DNA from 4 places in the Bacillus haimaensis genome. Region 4 is predicted to be linked to each of the others. Evidence: riboswitches for the same ligand, from Rfam matches in the RefSeq annotation. Region 4 holds a riboswitch; each other region holds the start of a gene.
What was found. A riboswitch is a leader RNA that binds a small molecule or an ion and turns the genes downstream of it on or off. The one in region 4 is predicted to bind S-adenosylmethionine.

Region 1 (4,827 bases), 760 kb from region 4:
ATGGCCTCGATTTTTTGAAAATGATTAACCTGAAGAAGCTGTCGAATCGTTTGGATGATAGGGATTCCTCCCGCTACGGTCGCCTCATAGCCTAGGCCAACTCCTTTTTCCAGGGCCAAGGTCTGCAGCTCGGTTCCATGAAATGCAAACATTTCTTTATTCGCCGTAACAATATGACAACCCTTATCGATTGCTTTTTTCAGATAAGTAAATCCTGGTTCCCTGCCAACAATGGCATCAATGACAATATGAAGATCTGAAAGTGACAGAATATCCTCAAAGTTCGCTGTAAGTAGGACCTGATCATCCGGCGCCACATGTTTTTCTAAATTTCGAACAAGAATGGCAACAACTTTAACCTCTTTTCCCAATAGCCTCTGTAAACGGTTTTGATGGGATTCAATCGTACTGTATACCCCCTTTCCAACCGTTCCATATCCCAACAGCGCCACATTTATTTTAGACATGAGTCACTTCCCTTCTCTCTTTTTCCTCAAGCAATCTCTTCACTTCCATCCCCCATTTGTCAAACTCAACCAAAAAGCCATCATGTCCGAACTCTGTTTCAACCTCAACAAAACTTGCAGATATTCCATGGGCTTTCAGTGCCTCCACTGCTTCTCTTATCATACTAGTGGGATATAGCAGGTCTTTTGAAAAACCTATCATACACACTTTACTTTTTATTTGGCTCAGTGCTTGCCTCCAGCCGTTCCGTTCCCAGCCGATATCATACTGATCCATTGCCTCCAACAGACAAAGATAGCTGTTGGCATCAAAACGTCGTGTGAATTTCTCACCCTGGTATTTCATATAAGAATCCACCTGATATTCAACAGTAGAGTCATCTTTTGTTCGTTTCTGTTCCCGGTTAAAACGATGATTGAATAAACTGGCAGAGCGATAAGTTACCAGACCAACCATTCTGGCTATTTCAAGACCTTTCAACATTTCATTTTCCTGATAATCTCCATTATTCCAAAGCGGGTCTGTCATAATGGCTCTTCTTCCAATACAGTTAAAAGCTAGAGCATAATCAGTAAAATAAGGGGTTACAGCCATAGGAATAAGAATATCTGCATAATCCGGATATAATATTCCCCATTCGAGCACCTGCATTCCCCCAAGTGAGCCTCCAATAACCGCTTTCGCTTCGGAGTACCCAAGCTCCCTCAATGCCAAATATTGAGCATGCACCATATCTCTGATTGTGACGGACGGAAACTTGCTTCCATATTTTTCACCAGTTATTGGATTCAGGGAGGTTGGACCTGTGGAGCCATTACACCCTCCTAGAACATTCATTGTTATTACTTGATAGTCATTTGTATCAATATAGGATTCGGGACCAATAAAGGAATGCCACCAGCCTTTTTCTTCCTCGGATCCTCTTGCAAATTGGTTTCCTGTCAAGGCATGACAGACTATAATAAGTTCCCTATTCTTATTTCCAACCCTTTCATAGGCAATTTCCACCTTCTCCAATACTTCTCCACTTTCAAGCACCAGTCGCTCGATCCGGACACTACCGGCAGTTGTTTTGCAATCACACTCTGTCACTGTCCTTCCACCCTTTTCATATCAGATGCTTTCCACTTTTAAGATGGATTTTCCTGTTGCTGTGAAAAGTGCCTGGTCCAGATCCTTTTTCAGATCTTCGATTGATTCAATTCCTACAGATAGGCGAATCAGATCTTCTGTTACGCCTGACTTTTTCAGATCTTCCCCTGTAAGCTGCTGATGCGTGGTGGATGCTGGATGAATGATCAAGGATTTTGCGTCTCCTACATTGGCTACATGTGACCATAGCTTGATTGAATCAATAGCTTTTCTTCCAGCTTCTCTTCCTCCTTTAATTCCAAAATTGAGAATGGAACCATATCCGTTTCTCAAATACTTTTGAGCGGATGCATGCGCCGGATGTCCTTGAAGACTAGGGTGGGATACCCACTCAACAGCAGGATGATCTTGTAGGAATCTTGCAAGCTCTGTTGCATTTTCGTTATGCTTTTCCACCCTTAGGTGAAGCGTCTCCAATCCTTGTAGAAGCAGAAATGCATTTTGAGGACTTAAGCATGCGCCAAAATCACGCAAAAGCTGGACACGCAGTTTAACTGCATAAGCAAGGTTTCCGAAGGCTTCTGCATAGCGAATGCCATTATAGCTTTCATCCGGTTCAGTAAAGTCTTGGAATTTAGGATTATCCCAGTTGAATGTACCGCCATCCACCACAATTCCTCCGATTGTCGTTCCATGGCCGCCAATCCATTTAGTTGCGGAATGTACCACAATATCCGCTCCCCACTTGATCGGGTTGCAAAGATATGGGGATGCAAAAGTATTATCAATAATGAGTGGTATGTCATGATCTTGTGCAACTTTGGCGACACCTTCAACATCTAAGACATGTAAGCTCGGATTTCCAATGATTTCGCCGAAAATCGCTTTGGTTTTTGGGGTTATTGCCTTTCTGAAGTTCTCTGGATCCGTTCCATCCACAAAGTTCACTTTTATCCCATATTTCGGCAATGTGACAGCAAAAAGATTATAGGTACCTCCATACAGATTGCCTGCTGCCACAATTTCATCACCGGAGTGGGCAATGTTTAATATGGCAAATGCAATTGCAGCCATGCCGGAGCTGGTTGCCACTGCCGCCACTCCGCCTTCTAACAGCGAAATTCTCTTTTCCAGCACGTCGACTGTCGGGTTTCCAATTCTCGTATAGATGTTGCCGAATTCATTCAGGGCAAATAAATTTTGGGCATGCTCTGTATCATTGAACACATACGATGTTGTCTGATAGATGGGGACGGCTCTGGAACCGGTAGTCGGATCAGGAGTTTGCCCTCCGTGTAGCAATAGCGTTTCTAATTGATAAGCGTCATTTGTATTTGTCATGTTTTTACCTCCGTTTTTATATAAAAATAAAAAACCCCTTCATAAGAAGAGGTTTTTTCCTCCTCTTATCTGTCAGGCATAGTCCGCCTGCAGGAATTAGCACCTTTTCAGAAAAAGAATAACTTTTCCTGATGGTTGCCGGACTTCATAGGGCCTGATCCCTCGGTCACTCTCGATAAGAGATATTCAGTTTTTTTTGTTCATTGCGTTAATTCATTGATTGGATGATTGATTTACTATCTACCATATTGAGTAATTCCGGATAATATTACTTTTACTTTTCCCCCTTTTGTACAGATAAAAAGCCTCTTCGATAAGAAGAGGCTTTCATTCAAGGTCCTCTTCTTATCTCTCAGAAAAAAAATCTGCAGAAATTAGCACCTTTTCAACATCATTGAAGGTTGCCGGGCTTCACAGGGTCTGTCCCTCCACCACTCTTAATAAGAAGTTTGCTATATGATTTTTATAAGATTGATACTTTTTGCAATTATAACAACAGTCTCAAGATGAAGTCAACAAACTTTTCTAAATATATAGAATATATTTTTTCTATGATTTACCAACAGGCAAAATACTTGAAAGTCAAAAAAGGTCAAAGTATACTATGGCTAAACCTAAATGGTCAAAGAAAGTCAAACAATTCTCAAGGAGGAAGCAAAGAATGATTTGTCAAAAATGCGAACAGAATCAAGCAACTATTCATGTTAAGTTCCAATTAAATTCAGAACAAAAGCAACTTGTCCTATGCTCTTCCTGCTTTGAAGAAGAAAGAGCAAAATTACAGACACCGTCTGGATTCTTTCAAGGATTTTCCGGACACTCTCCTTTTTGGGAGCAGGATCATCGACCTACTAATGAGTCAAATTTCAAAGATGCTAAAGAGTCCAAACAGGGTCGTGGAATTCTGGACAAATTAGCCAAAAATGTAACAAATCTTGCTAAAGCAGGATTGATTGACCCTGTTGTGGGAAGAGAAAAAGAAATCAAGAAAGTAATTGAAATTCTAAATAGACGAAACAAGAGCAACCCTGTACTAATCGGTGAACCTGGAGTAGGTAAAACAGCCATCGCGGAAGGACTTGCTCTTAATATTACTACCGGAGATGTCCCTGCCAAGCTTCAGAATAAAGAAATCTATCTGTTGGATGTTGCCTCACTTGTTGCCAATACTGGTATTAGAGGTCAATTCGAAGAACGGCTGAAGCAGATCATCCAGGAACTGCAGGAAAGAAAAAACGTCATCCTATTTGTGGATGAATTGCACTTAATTGTGGGAGCTGGTTCTGCGGAAGGGTCCATGGATGCAGGTAACATGTTGAAACCGGCATTGGCCAGAGGCGAGCTGCAGCTCATCGGGGCTACTACCTTGAAGGAATATCGGCAAATAGAAAAGGATGCAGCATTGGAACGACGCTTTCAACCTGTTATGGTAAAAGAGCCAACTCCTGAAAAGGCTGTTGAGATCATTAAAGGTATCCAATCCAAATACGAGGATTTCCATCAGGTTTCCTATACAGAAGAAGCGATAAATGCCTGCGTCAGCCTGTCACACCGCTATATTCAGGATCGTTTCCTACCCGATAAAGCCATTGATTTGCTTGATGAAGCAGGATCTAAGAAGAATTTAACCTTGGATGTAATGGACTTGGAGGGAATTAACTACCGACTTGCACAGATTGAAAAGGAAAAACAAAAAGCTTTGGATGAAGAGAAATACGAATACGCTGCAAAGCTGAGAGATGAAGAAGCAAAGCTTGAAAAGAGTAGAAATAGCTCCACTGCGAAAAAAATTGAAGTTACACTGAATGACATCTATGCAATCATAGAAGAAAAAACTGGCATTCCAGTTGGAAAACTTCAACAGGAAGAACAAGTAAAGCTTCGTGATCTCGAGGCAAATTTAAATAAAAAAGTGATTGGACAAAA
Region 2 (4,827 bases), 1.9 Mb from region 4:
AGGACCTTTTGAGCATTGATCCCTATGAAAAAGTCTATCATCAGGAGTATGATGGACGTTTTGGGCATCGAGCCTTATGAAAAAGTCCATCATCAGGAGTATGAAGGACCTTTTGAGCATTGATCCCTATGAAAAAGTCTATCATCAGGAGTATGAAGGACGTTTTGGGCATCGAGCCTTATGAAAAAGTCCATCATCAGGAGTATGAAGGACCTTTTGAGCATTGATCCCTATGAAAAAGTCCATCATCAGGAGTATGAAGGACCTTTTGAGCATCGATCCCTATGAAAAAGTCCATCATTGGGTTGATGATGGACGTTTTGGGCATCGAGCCTTATGAAAAAGTCCATCATCAGGAGTATGAAGGACCTTTTGAGCACCGATCCCTATGAAAAAGTCCATCATCGTGTTGATGAAGGACCTTTTGAGCACCGCCCCCCATGAAAAAGTTCATCATAAGCTCCAATTTCTAATAGGTTCAAATATCAAAAGAGCCATCCGAAAGACAACTTAATGTCATTTCGGATGGCTCCAATATATTGTTAAACGGTTGGTCCACCAAGTCCTAGCACGTCTTCCGGTACGTTTTTGAACTTTGTGAAGTTTTCTTTGAATTTACCAGCCAATTCACGGGCAGCAAGATCATACTTCTCATCATCATGCCATGTTTTCTTAGGCTGCAGCACTTCATCAGGTACACCTGGAACATGCAGAGGGATCTCCACTCCGAAATATGGATCTTTTTCTGTTTCCACATTTGTAAGATCGCCTTCAAGAGCAGCTTGAACCATTGCTCTTGTGTATGAAAGCTTCATACGGCTACCTACTCCGTACTCTCCGCCAGTCCAGCCAGTGTTAACAAGGTAGACCTGGGCATTATGCTCATCGATTTTCTTGCCAAGCATCTCTGCATACGTAGTTGCAGGAAGTGGCAGGAATGGAGAACCGAAGCAAGTGGAGAACGTTGTTTGCGGAGAAGTGATTCCGCGCTCTGTTCCGGCCAATTTACTTGTGTACCCACTCAAGAAATGGAACATTGCCTGCTCTTTAGAAAGCTTGGAGATTGGAGGCAATACTCCAGTTGCATCAGCTGTCAAGAAAACAATGGTTGTCGGGTGTCCCGCGATACTTGGCTGTACAATGTTGTCCATTGCTTCAAGTGGGTAGGCGGCACGGGTATTTTCTGTTAAAGTGGAGTTGTCATAGTCAGCGATTCTTGACTGACCATCGATTACCACATTTTCAAGTACAGATCCAAAACGGATGGCATCAAAAATTTGCGGCTCTTTTTCGTGCGTCAGTCCGATGCATTTCGCATAGCAGCCGCCTTCAATATTGAATACGCCTGTATTGGACCAGCCGTGCTCATCGTCACCGATCAGCTTTCTGTTAGGGTCAGCGGATAATGTTGTCTTGCCAGTACCCGATAAACCAAAGAATAGTGCTACATCGCCTTCACGTCCTACATTGGCAGAGCAGTGCATCGGCATGATACCATTCTCAGGAAGCAAGTAGTTCATGACAGAGAAAATGGATTTCTTCATTTCACCTGCATATTCTGTCCCGCCGATAAGAACGACGCGCTTTTTAAAGGAAATGATGACAAATGCTTCAGAGTTCGTACCGTCAACTGCAGGATCAGCCTTGAAGCTTGGTGCAGAGACAACACTGAATGCGGTTTCATGTTTGGCAAGCTGTTCGTCATTTGGTCGGATGAATAGCTGGTGCGCAAAAAGGTTATGCCATGCAAATTCGTTGATTACCTGGATAGGCAATTGATATTTTTCGTCCGCTCCTGCGAAGCCCTTGAACACGAAAATTTCATCTTTATTTTCTAAGTAGGTTAGTACTTTTTCATATAAACGTTCGAATACTTCCTCAGAGATCGGGCTGTTTACCTTTCCCCAGTCAATCTTATCCTTGGAGATATCCTCTTCCACAATGAATTTATCTTTAGGGGAGCGACCCGTATATTTTCCAGTTGTAGCAACAACTGCACCGGTAGATGTCAGGCTGCCTTCATTGCGGTTTAATACTTTCTCCACTAATTGAGGTACAGAAAGTTGCATTTGCGTGTTGCTTCCGTATATTAATTTAGTTAAACCATTATCAATACCAACCGTTTTCATCATGGATAACTCTCCTTCAACTTGTATATTAATTTCTCATCTGTTAAAAAGTATAACACATTTAATCCAATAGTCCATACTAATTAAAATATTTTATGAAATAAAGTGTGAATCCGTTAACATTTTGTGAAAAAGAGGCTTATGTACATGGACAAATCTACTTAATGATAGCATATGTTTTTTCCTGTTTCTTCATTTAAATAATTTGCCGTTTTTTGTTGACAATAAAGCTTTTATTACGCTAATATAGAACCTTGAACGGATACTCTTATTCCGAGCTGGTGGAGGGGCAGGCCCTATGAAACCCAGCAACCTGCTCAAAGGTAAATGGGCGAGCGCGAAAAAGCACTTCGCTGATTTTTTTGGACAAGAAAATTGTCGCTTGAGAAAAGGTGCTAAACCTGAGCAAGGCATTGACCTTGACCGATAAGAGTGAAAGGCTAATTCTTGAATTCAAACCTTTCCTCAACATTATGGAAAGGTTTTTTATATTTTGCACAAGATAACAAAGAACATCACACAACAGGAAATGAGATCCGTATCAAACATACTGTTATACATGAAGAGAGGTAAAACGCTTTTCATATACAAAAGGAGGAACTTTTTTAATGACTAAACAACGTCGTTTATTTACTTCTGAATCCGTAACGGAGGGACATCCGGATAAAATTTGTGACCAAATTTCCGACTCCATCCTTGATGCTATTCTTACTAATGATCCAAATGCACGTGTAGCGTGTGAAACTTCTGTAACAACCGGATTGGTGCTTGTTGCTGGAGAAATCACTACCTCTACTTATGTAGATATCCCAAAAATCGTTCGTGAAACCATCCAAGGAATCGGATACACTCGTGCGAAGTACGGTTTTGACGCAGAAACTTGTGCGGTTCTTACTTCCATCGACGAGCAATCCGCTGACATCGCAATGGGTGTCGACCAAGCATTGGAAGCTCGTGAAGGACAAATGTCAGATGCGGAAATCGAAGCGATCGGTGCGGGAGACCAAGGTTTGATGTTCGGATTTGCTTGCAATGAAACTAAGGAATTAATGCCTTTACCGATTTCATTGGCTCATAAGCTTTCCCGTCGCCTAACAGAAGTAAGAAAAGAAGAAATCCTTCCATACTTACGTCCAGATGGAAAAACTCAGGTAACTGTTGAATATGATGAAAACGATCAACCGGTACGTATCGATACAATCGTTATCTCTACTCAGCATCACCCGGAGATTTCTTTGGAGCAGATCCAACGTAATGTGAAAGAACACGTAATCAAGCCGGTAGTTCCTGCTAACTTGATTGACGAAAACACAAAATACTTCATAAACCCAACTGGCCGTTTCGTTATTGGTGGACCTCAAGGGGATGCTGGATTGACTGGCCGTAAAATCATTGTTGATACGTATGGCGGATATGCTCGTCACGGTGGTGGAGCATTCTCCGGTAAGGACGCAACGAAAGTTGACCGTTCTGGAGCATACGCAGCACGTTATGTTGCAAAAAATATCGTAGCAAGCGGCTTGGCTGACAAATGTGAAGTTCAACTTGCTTACGCAATCGGTGTAGCACAACCTGTATCCATCGCAGTGGACACTTTCGGAACTGGTAAAGTTTCTGAAGAGAAGCTAGTGGAACTGGTTCGCAACAACTTCGACCTTCGTCCAGCTGGAATCATCAAAATGCTAGACCTTCGTCGCCCTATCTACAAGCAGACTGCAGCATACGGTCACTTCGGTCGTAACGATCTTGACCTTCCTTGGGAGCAAGTGGACAAAGCTGATGCATTGAAAGAGCAAGCGAACGCTTAATAATTATTGTGGCTGCCGCCAAATCAGGTTATGTGCCTGGTTTGGCGGCAGTTTTTTGTTTTGGGGAGTGGCTTGCTAGTTGCATTGCGTAGAGATGTCGGATTTTGTGAGAAAATGCGTTTTATCGATATGCAACTGTTTTTCGTTGATATATTTTTATTTTCATTGATATAATTTTTTTCTCGTTGATATAATGTCCGGAATCGTGGATATATGAAAATTTTCGTTGATATCTTAAAATTGCCTTGCGAAATCCACCTGGGAAACTTCGTATTTCATGAAAAGTAACCTATATAAAAAAAATTCACTCGAAACTGCACAAAAAAACAAGCCATACAACAAAAAAACAGGCGAAATAGATCGCCTGTCTACACTTCTCAAAACTGGTTTAAAGCGCATCCTCCAACAATTCATAGAGGGAGGAGCGTTCTGATTCTCTGTTATTCCATTCATCTTGATACTTTTGCAGGGCCACAAGATCTGTCTCTTTTTCCATCTGTGCTTCCAACTCGAATATTGCAAGTTCCAGTTCCTCCAATTTTGCCTCTATCTTCTCGGGCTCGATGGTAGTTGGGGCATTACTTCTTACTCGTTCCTTAGAAACAATTTCCTTCTTTCTTTCCGTATCTGAAACAACGGTTTGCAATTTATCTTTTTCCAATTCTTTTCTCTTATTCCGAGCATATTGGTAGTTGCCGGTATAAGTGGTGAGCCTCCCGCTTTCGAGCCAGCAAGTTTTCTCAAAATATTTATTCAAAAAGTAGCGGTCATGCGACACGGTAACTATCGTGCCGCCGAAATCCTCTAGCGCTTCCTCCAGGACTTCCCGAGATTCAATGTCCAGATGGTTGGTCGGTTCATCGAGTATAAGGAGGTTGATATCTTGATAC
Region 3 (4,827 bases), 990 kb from region 4:
TATCATGACAGCCATCATTACCATCACTGCCATTGCGACTGTCATTACAAAGCTCGCGAAGCCTTCTTATACGAATCAACCTGGCTTCTTCAACTCACTCTTGAATGTTTCCTTGTTCTGGACAGTGACACGCATTTTCGGAATGGTTTTTGCCATCATGACCCAGTTCAAGCTTGGACCAGAGGCTGTATGGAGTGACGTGACCGGAGGACTATTATTATTTGAACTGCTACCTATTCTATTAACTGTTTTCCTATTTGCAGGATTATTTTTACCTCTGCTTTTGAATTATGGACTATTGGAGTTCTTCGGAGCTTTGTTAACGAAAGTCATGCGACCAATTTTCACTTTACCGGGACGCTCTTCCATCGACACATTGGCTTCCTGGCTTGGGGATGGGACCATCGGGGTGCTATTGACGAGTAAGCAATATGAAGAGGGCTATTACACTAAGCGCGAAGCAGCGGTAATCGGAACGACCTTTTCCGTTGTTTCCATTACATTCAGTCTGATCGTCATCTCCCAGGTTGGCCTGGCGAAAATGTTTGTCCCTTTCTACGCAACGGTTGCACTATCTGGGCTGGTTGCTGCCATCATCATGCCGCGTATTCCTCCACTTTCCTGGAAGCCGGATACGTATTACAACGGTGAGGAAAAAGAAGAGAAAGAATTGATTCCAGAGGGTTACACACCATTAAAATGGGGTTACTCCCAGGCTGTGGAACGTGCTGCGAAAAATAGAAGCATCAGCAAATTCTTCATCGAGGGCGGAAAAAATGTCCTCGATATGTGGATGGGTGTCGCGCCCATCGTCATGGCGTTCGGTACAATCGCCCTTATTCTAGCGGAGAATACGCCGTTGTTCACTTGGTTGGGAGTACCGTTCATTCCGCTGTTGGAGCTCTTGCAGATTCCTGAAGCGAAGGCGGCATCGGAAACCATGATGGTCGGATTTGCCGATATGTTCCTGCCTTCCGTATTAGGTGCGGATATCCAAAGCGAACTGACCCGCTTCGTAGTCGCAACCGTATCCGTGACACAGCTCATCTACCTTTCCGAGGTCGGTGGCGTATTACTGGGATCCAAGGTACCCGTATCATTCAAGGACCTGTTCATCATCTTCATCCTGCGTACATTGATTACGCTGCCTGTCATTGCAATCATGGGCCATATCTTTTTCTAAAAGAATAATGAAAAAGGTGCCAGACCCCGTCTGGCACCTTTTTCTTATGCTCGTTCCAGCTCCGCACCAAGCAGTTTTGCCAATTGGAGCATGCCGAATTTCCCTGCCACTTTTTCGGCATCAGCATTGTAGTTCGTATTCGTGTTGACGTCATAGGTGTAAATTTCACCATTTGCGTTTCGGATAAATTCGATTCCGGCAACCTGGATGTTGTTCTCCTTAAGGAATGCCTCATATTTTTCAATGATTGGATCTGCAAAATCCTCGACAATGCGAAACTTTGGCTTCTCTTCCACTTCTTCCCCGACAGGACAGAACAGATCGCCTATCTGGCAGGCATCCGCCGGGCAAAGTTCAAAGCCTTCAGACGTATCCACCCTCACCGAATAGAGGAACTTACCACCTACAAACTCGCATCTCGTAATATAGGATTCCGGTGACTCGATATACTCCTGGATCAGCGTGATCCCATCAACCGGTTCCTCGAAGGTCGGACCGTACAAATATTCCTCGAGGCTTGCCGTGGATTGAAAAAGCTGGACTCCCAGCCCTTTTCCGGCGCGGTTGTGTTTCGTGATGAACGCCTCAGTTCCCAGTTTCTTTGCCGCCTCGATAATATTGGTTTTTCCAACTGCCGCAATCGTCCTCGGCGTGCGGATCCCCTGCTTCTCAAGTGCCGTATACTGATTCACCTTGCTCAATTCAAGCTGAAGCGCACGGCTGCCGTTCAACACTTTTCGGCCATGATGCTCTAGCCACGAAAGCACTGCCCCCGTCAATTCCGGTGCAAAGCGGTGGTCCCTTGTGTGGGAGGATGCACTCATTCTGTTATAAAACACCCCTTCAGGTGGCGCATCAACCAATGGCACGAGCCCTTCGTCGAGATGCCACTCTTCAAATGGCAGGTCCAATTCTTTTAATCTATTGGTCAAATGGTCGGTCCATTCTTTGTTTTCATGCAAGATATATATCTTTTTCATCGTATCTTCCTCCAATTTCTTCAAGTCTCCTGGTTTGAATGTGCTTTATGGTTGAGCAAGCCGTTCCCCTTGCACAAGGGGCATCACTTTTTGGGCAAAGCGCTCCATTTCCTCCAGCTGCGGGGAAAATTGCAGCAAGAGCAGGTCCACGCCTGCTTCCTCATACTCTCTTATTTTCTCAGCAATCTGTTCCGGCGTACCGATCAGGTTTGGCCGCAACCCTCTATTTGATACCGAATAGTCCTGGAGCTGGATCTGCTGCTCAAGCTGTGACTTACTGGTGAAATCCTTGAAGCCAGCATAGGCATCGGACTCCTTCACATCTGTGATTCTAGCAAGCTCCTTTTCCGCCTCTTCCTCTGTATCGCGGCAGATGACATAGGCGGCCATCCCGAACGACTGAAAAGGATGGTGCTCCGTATTTCTTCTGCGCTCTTTCATTTCCTCTATTTTGCGGGCGACCTCTTCCACCGTTCCACCATGCATGACGTACGCATCACAATAGGAGGAAATAACCTCTTTCCCCTTCGGACTCTCGCCCCCTGCATAGAGGATCGGATTCGGTCGTTGCACAGGCTTCGGAAAAAGCTTCGTTTCCTTAAGCTGATAGTACTTTCCGTCATAGCTGAAGGAGTCCTCGCTCCAAAGCCCTTTCAGCACATCAATAAACTCTTTCGTCCGTTCATACCGTTCATCATGCTGGGTGAAAATGCCGCCATACTGCCGCGCCTCTTCTTCCCACCAGGCAGAAACGACATTCAAGGTAAGGCGGCCATTGCTGATATGATCAATATTCGCAATCGCTTTTGCCGCAATCGCAGGATTATGGAAGCCTGGACGAATCGCAGTCATGATCTCGATCTTCTCCGTCACAGCAGCAAGTGCCGCAGCCGTTGACCAAGCCTCTAAGCTATCCTCTTCCGGGCCCTTTATATCATTTAAAAATAACTCTGCAATCAATGTCGTGTCATAGCCAAGCTTTTCCGCCTGCAGAATGACCTTTTTTGCGTAATCAAAGGTCGGCGGCATCTGTTCGTCCTCTACATTTCTCAACCATCCGCCAAATATCGGTAACCAAAAACCAAACTTCATCCCCTATCTTCCCCTCGTCTTTACTTTTCCGGCAAATAAAAAAACTTCCTCGATAAGAAGAAGTTTGGAATGGGAACCCGTCCATCTACTTATCTGCCAAGAACAAATTGTCTTGCTGGAATTAGCACCTGCACACACCTGTGCGGTTGCCGGGTTTCATCGGGCCAGTCCCTCCACCTCTCTGGATAAGAAAATAACTATTAATTTAGATAAATCCTATCATGAAACTCAGGATTAAACAAGTCTTTCGGATGGCTAAATATGTCTGTAGTATGCTATGCGGGAAGCGTAGGAGATATGTTGTTGGTTGTTTGGTTAATTTAGCCTTTTGGACAGTTTGAATGATGCAGGCGGCTAGGAACGATGTAGAACTTTGGCGAATATTGCGTTTCGTGCAAAAGACAACCATTTTTGTGCGTAAATTTGATTTTTTGTGCATAAAATTAATTTTTTGTGCATATATTAATATTTTTGCGCGTAAACCATTGTTTTTTGTGCATAACGTCAAATTCGGATCCGTTAACCTTTGAAAATAGAGCCAAAAAAGGCCACCTGCCGCGTTTTCTACGACAAGTGGCTCCCTATAAAGTAATTAGTTTACGTCTTTCTCGAAATTAGGCGCATGCAATCCAGCCTTTTCGAATGTTGCTCCGATCTTCTCATGGAATGCTGCAAATGCCGCTTCCATTTCAGTGAGGTCTGCATCGGGCTTTAATGTTGCCGCTCGCTCCTCGAAATAAAGTGCCAGCAATTCAACGGATTCCTTCATGTCTCCCTGTAGCTCTTTGCTTAAGTCGGAAGGGATCTCAAGTCCGCGAAGCTCGTTTGCAATTTGTTTGCTCGAGGATACCGCTTGTTCCTGCAGGGCTGCATCCTGGGATTGTTCATATGCTGTAACCGGCTCCAAATTTTCGCGGATAGTTTGAATCATTTCCATTTGAAGGCCTACTAATGCTGTAATCTGCTTGCTATCGTTATCATTATCAGAAGCTGCACTTGCTTCCGTTTCTTTTGATTCAGATTTATTTTCAGTGTTACACCCTGCCAGAACAGCGATGCTTAGTAAAGCTGTCAATAGTATGCTCATCCATTTTTTCATTGTATAGGTTCTCCTTTATTGTCCGAATTAGTACGGTACATAGTTTACTTCTTTTCTAAATGGATGTATACAAAATCCACGAAAGAAAGATTATTGCGCTAATAAATAATTTTCTCACAATAACACTTTTTGCAAATAAATGTACTTTGTTAAATTTAGATGATTGTTGAATCTTTTACTTGCATTGTGAGAGGACATCTCTTACAATAGAAAAATGCAAACGGTTGCACTAAAGTTACATATAATTGCATAAAAATGAATTCGTTTTCAAGTTTTATATACTACTAATGAAGAAAGAAGGCTGTTAATATGAAGAACTTTTTGTCTTTTGATTTTTGGCAAAAATTCGGGAAAGCGTTGCTAGTCGTAGTGGCAGTTATGCCAGCTGCTGGTATTATGATTTCCCTTGGCAAGTTGGTTGGCATGACGGGTGGAGACATCGTGCTTGTGCAAACGATTGCAAGAGTGATGGA
Region 4 (4,827 bases):
GCCATCGTAAAGACGGCAATCAATACGAAAATGGTCAGGATGGTTCCATATTTATATAAAAATTGAAACAAAGAGTTCGAACTGAGTGATGTGGTACCCTGCATGTTACTTTCCTCCTGCTGAGTAATATAGGATTTCTTCTTCATTTGTCTCTGATGTGATAAGCTCCCGTGAAACCTCGCCATCATACAATACATACATACGGCTCGTGATCCCCATTATTTCGGATGTTTCCGAGGATGCGTAAAGAACCGCTTTTCCGCGCCTTGCCAAATCGGCAATCAATTCATATATATCCTTTTTTGCCCCAACATCGACACCCTTTGTCGGTTCATCGAAAATGTACACATCGGCGTCAGTGATCAGCCACTTTCCGATCGCTATTTTCTGTTGATTTCCGCCGGAAAGGTGCTGGGCAATGGTATCTGGGGAGGGGGTTTTGATACCCAGACTCGTAATAAGCTCGCTGGCTTTTTTCCTTTCCTTTTTCCGATCTAAAAAGCTGAAAAAAGAAGTGAACGAGTTCAAGGAAGCAGCCGTTAGGTTCGTCGTAACCGTTTCAGCCACAAGGATCCCTTCTTTTCTTCTTTCTTCCGGAACGAGTGCTATACCCTTTTTCACCGCTTCATGAGGGCTCTTTAGCTGAACCTTTTGCCCTTTGATGAAAATGTCGCCGGATGTAACGTCAGATAGACCGAACAGTGTCTTGCAGAGCTCTGTTTTACCAGCGCCGACGAGCCCGGCAATTCCGATGATTTCACCCTCTGAGACTTTGATGGAAAGGTTATTCAGTTTAGTAGAGTCGGAGAGATTGCTCACTTCCAGCACGGTCTGCCCAAGCATGGCTGGTTGTTCCGGGAATTGCTCCTCCAGCTTCTTTCCAAGCATCTGTTCCACCACTCTATTTTGAGTAGTAGCCGTTGTCACTTCCCTGGACACAAGCTTTCCGTTACGCATCACCGTGACCTCCTCGCAGAGTTCAAAAATTTCGGGCAGCCGATGAGAAATAAAGATGATGCCAACATTTTGATTCTTTAAGTCTTCTATAATACGGAAAAGCTCCTTCGTCTCCGTCTGGCTTAACGGGGCAGTAGGTTCATCCAGAACCAAGAATCGGCAATCGGTGGCAATGGACTTTGCGATCAGCACCATTTGTTTTTCCGCGAGTGTCAGCTCGCTTACCAGCTTCTTCGAGGAAAGCCTGATGTTCAGTTTTTCCAGCACAAGGGATGCTTTATAATGCAGCCCCCGCCAATCGATGAACTGCCTATTCTCACGGACTGTTTTTCCAAGCATGATATTTTCCCCGACCGTCAAATAGGAAACTAGTGCGGTATCCACTTCCTGATAGACCGTCTGGATGCCAAAGTCCTGTGCATCCTTTGGCGTGCGGATGGGGAGGGGGGTTCCGTCAAGCGCAATTTGGCCGGTATAGTGACTGTAGGCTCCAGAGAGAACCTTCATCAGTGTGGACTTTCCTGCACCATTGGCTCCGATCAAAGCGTGTACCTTACCGGTTTCCGCTGTAAAATCGACCTGACTTAATGCTTTCACTCCCGGAAATTCGATCGAGATATCGGTCATTTGAAGAGTTTGTGCTGCCATGTCATGTCCTCCTTTCACAAAAATGAGACACTCTCTTCACTAGGATAAGAGAGTGCCCGATATACTGGCTACTTCTGATAATGCTCCTTCAGCACCTTCATCCAGTCCTCTTCAAATGCGGAGGAGGTTCCCCAGCCTTTAATGATATCTGCGAGATTCACCATATTGACGGCTTGATCCGATTTGCGAAGCTCCTCCTGGGAGATGAGGGATGCTTCGAGGTCATAGGTTTCCGGTGTTTCCTCGCCAGCGAGCTTCTTTGCAAGCAGACGCAGATTGACGGCACCAATCAGTTTCGGATCTACTGCAGCTGTATATTTCCATGGACTTTTATCCGCCTGGATTTCCTGAAGATCGGCATTGGATACATCGATTCCGTAAATTTTGATCTCGTCACGTCCTGCTTCCTGGATCGCGCGTGCCGCACCGATTGCGAAGGCATCCCATGTTGCAAAGATGGCGTCGATTTCCCCTTTTTTATGCTTATTCAGCATTGCAGCTACGGCATTCTGGGTCTGAACGGATGTATCAGCAGCTGCCACACCGAATCGCTCCACTTCCTTGATGCCGGGATTGCCGGAAAGCGTGTCCTTATAGACTGCGTTCCTTCTTACCATTGGAGGAAAACCGTCCACCCAAAGGTAAACAATATTTGCTTCCCCATTGAAATCCTTCACCAACTGATCTAGCGCCAATTTTGCAAGTGCTTCATCGTCCTGGGAGGTCTGTGTCACTCCTGCTACAGTTCCGACATCCGGATTGGAGTCAAACGTCACGACGCTTTTGCCAGCTTCCACCAGCTTCTTTACTCCTTCTACAGTCGCGGCATCGTCCCCGTGGGAAAGGATGACCCCATCATAATCCTGAGTGATAGCCTGCTCGATCGCATCGTGGAACTTCGCGCTGTCCCCGTTTGCGGTGAATACATCCACTTCAAAACCGAGTGCTTCTCCTTCCTGTTTGGCACCTGCCAGGAATTGAGCGGTATGATCATCGCCTCCGATTTTACGGATGACCTTGATTTTCGCACCTTCGCCTTCCGCAAAGCGCTCCGGTACATTTTCAAAAGATACCTTTTCCTTGGCTCCTGCAGTCTGTCCGGAATTCCGGAAGAACATCCTGTTAAAAGTAGTGATAATGATAGTGTTGCGGCAAAAACTGATTTCACGATTGATTTCTTCTTCATGCTCATGACTCCCCTTTAGGTTTTTTCTTTTTTTGGCCAGGGAGGAATCATAAAAAATAAAAAATAAAAAAACCTCCCTGAAAAGAGAGGTTTCACCGCAATATATATATCGGGATGCTCCTCTCTCATCTTTCAGAACACAGATATGTCCTGCAGGATTTAGCACCAATTCCATATGGAACGGTTGCCGGGCATCATAGGGCCAGTCCCTCCGCCACTCTCGATAAGAGAATACAACGTATATTCTTTTTTAAAAATTTATAATTATCACTTTAATAGGTTGAAGAGGTAATGTCAAGAAGTAATTTTTTCGAGAATTTGGAGAGTTTGCAAACTATAAACAGGAATTACTGGTACTGATTAAGGAAGAAGTTTAAAATCAATTTAAATGAGTGGGGACAAGGGACCTGTCCCCGGAAAGGAATGGTGAACATGGACGCTGAATCCTTTTTCTCCAACAACATAAAAGCTGCATTGAAGAATAGTCCGCCTGGTGAGTGGATGCCAAATATCCCGGAGAATTGTATTCGGCTGAATTCGGGATATCCTGCACCAGAGCTTGTTCCTGATCAGGAGCTGAAGGCGGCAGTGGCGCTCCTCCTGGACGAGGAGAGGGATTTACCTCTTCACTATCTAGGAAGTCCACGTATTGATAAGCTGAAAGAGCAGATTCAAGATAGATTGGCGGAGCGTGGAATGCGTGTTTCCAAAGAGGAGCTATTGATCACTTCCGGTGCATGCCAGGCGATAGATTTGGTTGCCCGGATCCTCCTTGACGAGGAAGCGGTCGTTGCAATGGAAGCACCAACCTATATGGAGGCTTTGGAAATATTCAAGAACTACACGGATCATTACATATCCATTCCGGTCGATGAGCAGGGTCTTCAGACTGATCTATTGGAAAAAGAGCTGGCAGAAAGAAAACAGAACGGCCTCGCTTTGCCGCGTTTCCTATACACCATCCCGACCTTTCAAAATCCTACTGGGACCACACTGACAGCAGACCGGAGAAAGCATCTGCTGGAGCTTGCCTCCTCCTACAATTTTCTCATAATCGAGGACGATGCCTATGGGGAGCTTGCATTCAACGAAAGCCCCGAAACATTGAAGTCGATGGACAAAGAAGGACGGGTGCTTCATATCGGATCGCTCTCCAAGGTCGTAGCACCCGGCATGAGGATCGGCTGGGTAGCAGCAGCGCGTGATTTCATTACAGCACAATGGTGGTTCAAAAAAGACCTCGATCATCCGTTTGCCCATAGCACAATGGCCACTTTCCTGGAAAACATCGACTTCGAGGAAAGGCTCGAGATGCTGAGGAGGACCTATCGCGAAAAGTGTGCGGCCATGCTCTCCGCCCTGCAGGCAATCATGCCAACATCCGTCACTTGGTTTGTGCCCGAAGGAGGCTATTTTGCCTGGGTGAGGATTCCGGGAGTCGATACCGCAGAAATGCTGGCAGAGGCCATGGCAGAAGGGGTAGCCTACATTCCTGGGAAGCACTTCTTCCTGGATCAGGCAGAAGGAAAAGAGTATCTTCGACTTTCATTTAGCTATGCGGAGGAGAAGGAGATAGTAGAAGGAATAAGGAAACTCGCGAAGATAGTCGGGAATCTTGCAAAATAAAGAAGAGGCCGTTCGAAAAGTCAGCTTCAATGGACTTTCCCGAAGGCCTCTTATTTCGTGATTCCTATTTAAAAAATATCATGCAGTTCCGTATCAGAATAGATGCTTATTAAAACGACGGCTTTCCCGTCTCCTATGTTTTTGACAAAATGGGGGACACTTGCGTTCCAGCTGAAGGAATCGCCTTCTTCAAGAATACTGGAGTCCTCCCCTTGTTCTGCAAGGATTTTCCCCTCCAATACTAGGTGACTTTCCTCTCCCTCATGGGCATTCGCCTCTCCCATGGAAGCACCGGGAGGGAATTCAACCATCATCATTCGTAGCCCGCCTTTGGACGTCAAATGCTCTATTTTCAAATTATTAAAAGTGGAGTAGTTTCGCTCCGCCTTTCTCACTACCCGCATATGCTG

Region 1: it holds a riboswitch for S-adenosylmethionine, as region 4 does, so the genes downstream of both, ABN702_RS12245 (O-acetylhomoserine aminocarboxypropyltransferase/cysteine synthase family protein) here and ABN702_RS16190 (sugar ABC transporter substrate-binding protein) in region 4, are expected to answer to the same signal.
Region 2: it holds a riboswitch for S-adenosylmethionine, as region 4 does, so the genes downstream of both, metK (methionine adenosyltransferase) here and ABN702_RS16190 (sugar ABC transporter substrate-binding protein) in region 4, are expected to answer to the same signal.
Region 3: it holds a riboswitch for S-adenosylmethionine, as region 4 does, so the genes downstream of both, ABN702_RS21115 (LLM class flavin-dependent oxidoreductase) here and ABN702_RS16190 (sugar ABC transporter substrate-binding protein) in region 4, are expected to answer to the same signal.

What each region holds. Positions count from the first base shown of each region.
Region 1 is NZ_CP158164.1:2,405,636-2,410,462, forward strand. It holds gene ABN702_RS12235 (homoserine dehydrogenase) at 1-467, opposite strand, end outside; gene metX (homoserine O-acetyltransferase MetX) at 460-1,560, opposite strand; gene ABN702_RS12245 (O-acetylhomoserine aminocarboxypropyltransferase/cysteine synthase family protein) at 1,582-2,901, opposite strand; SAM riboswitch class I at 2,964-3,083, opposite strand; SAM riboswitch class I at 3,244-3,348, opposite strand; gene ABN702_RS12250 (AAA family ATPase) at 3,563-4,827, shown strand, end outside.
Region 2 is NZ_CP158164.1:489,437-494,263, forward strand. It holds gene pckA (phosphoenolpyruvate carboxykinase (ATP)) at 543-2,129, opposite strand; SAM riboswitch class I at 2,395-2,562, shown strand; gene metK (methionine adenosyltransferase) at 2,738-3,937, shown strand; gene abc-f (ribosomal protection-like ABC-F family protein) at 4,326-4,827, opposite strand, start outside.
Region 3 is NZ_CP158164.1:4,154,934-4,159,760, reverse strand. It holds gene ABN702_RS21125 (YjiH family protein) at 1-1,183, shown strand, start outside; gene ABN702_RS21120 (ATP-grasp domain-containing protein) at 1,228-2,163, opposite strand; gene ABN702_RS21115 (LLM class flavin-dependent oxidoreductase) at 2,209-3,255, opposite strand; SAM riboswitch class I at 3,342-3,447, opposite strand; gene ABN702_RS21110 (hypothetical protein) at 3,848-4,354, opposite strand; gene ABN702_RS21105 (PTS transporter subunit IIBC) at 4,664-4,827, shown strand, end outside.
Region 4 is NZ_CP158164.1:3,167,919-3,172,745, reverse strand. It holds gene ABN702_RS16200 (ABC transporter permease) at 1-104, opposite strand, end outside; gene ABN702_RS16195 (sugar ABC transporter ATP-binding protein) at 106-1,605, opposite strand; partial or broken gene ABN702_RS16190 (sugar ABC transporter substrate-binding protein) at 1,674-2,791, opposite strand; SAM riboswitch class I at 2,914-3,021, opposite strand; gene ABN702_RS16185 (PLP-dependent aminotransferase family protein) at 3,224-4,417, shown strand; gene ABN702_RS16180 (cupin domain-containing protein) at 4,486-4,827, opposite strand, start outside.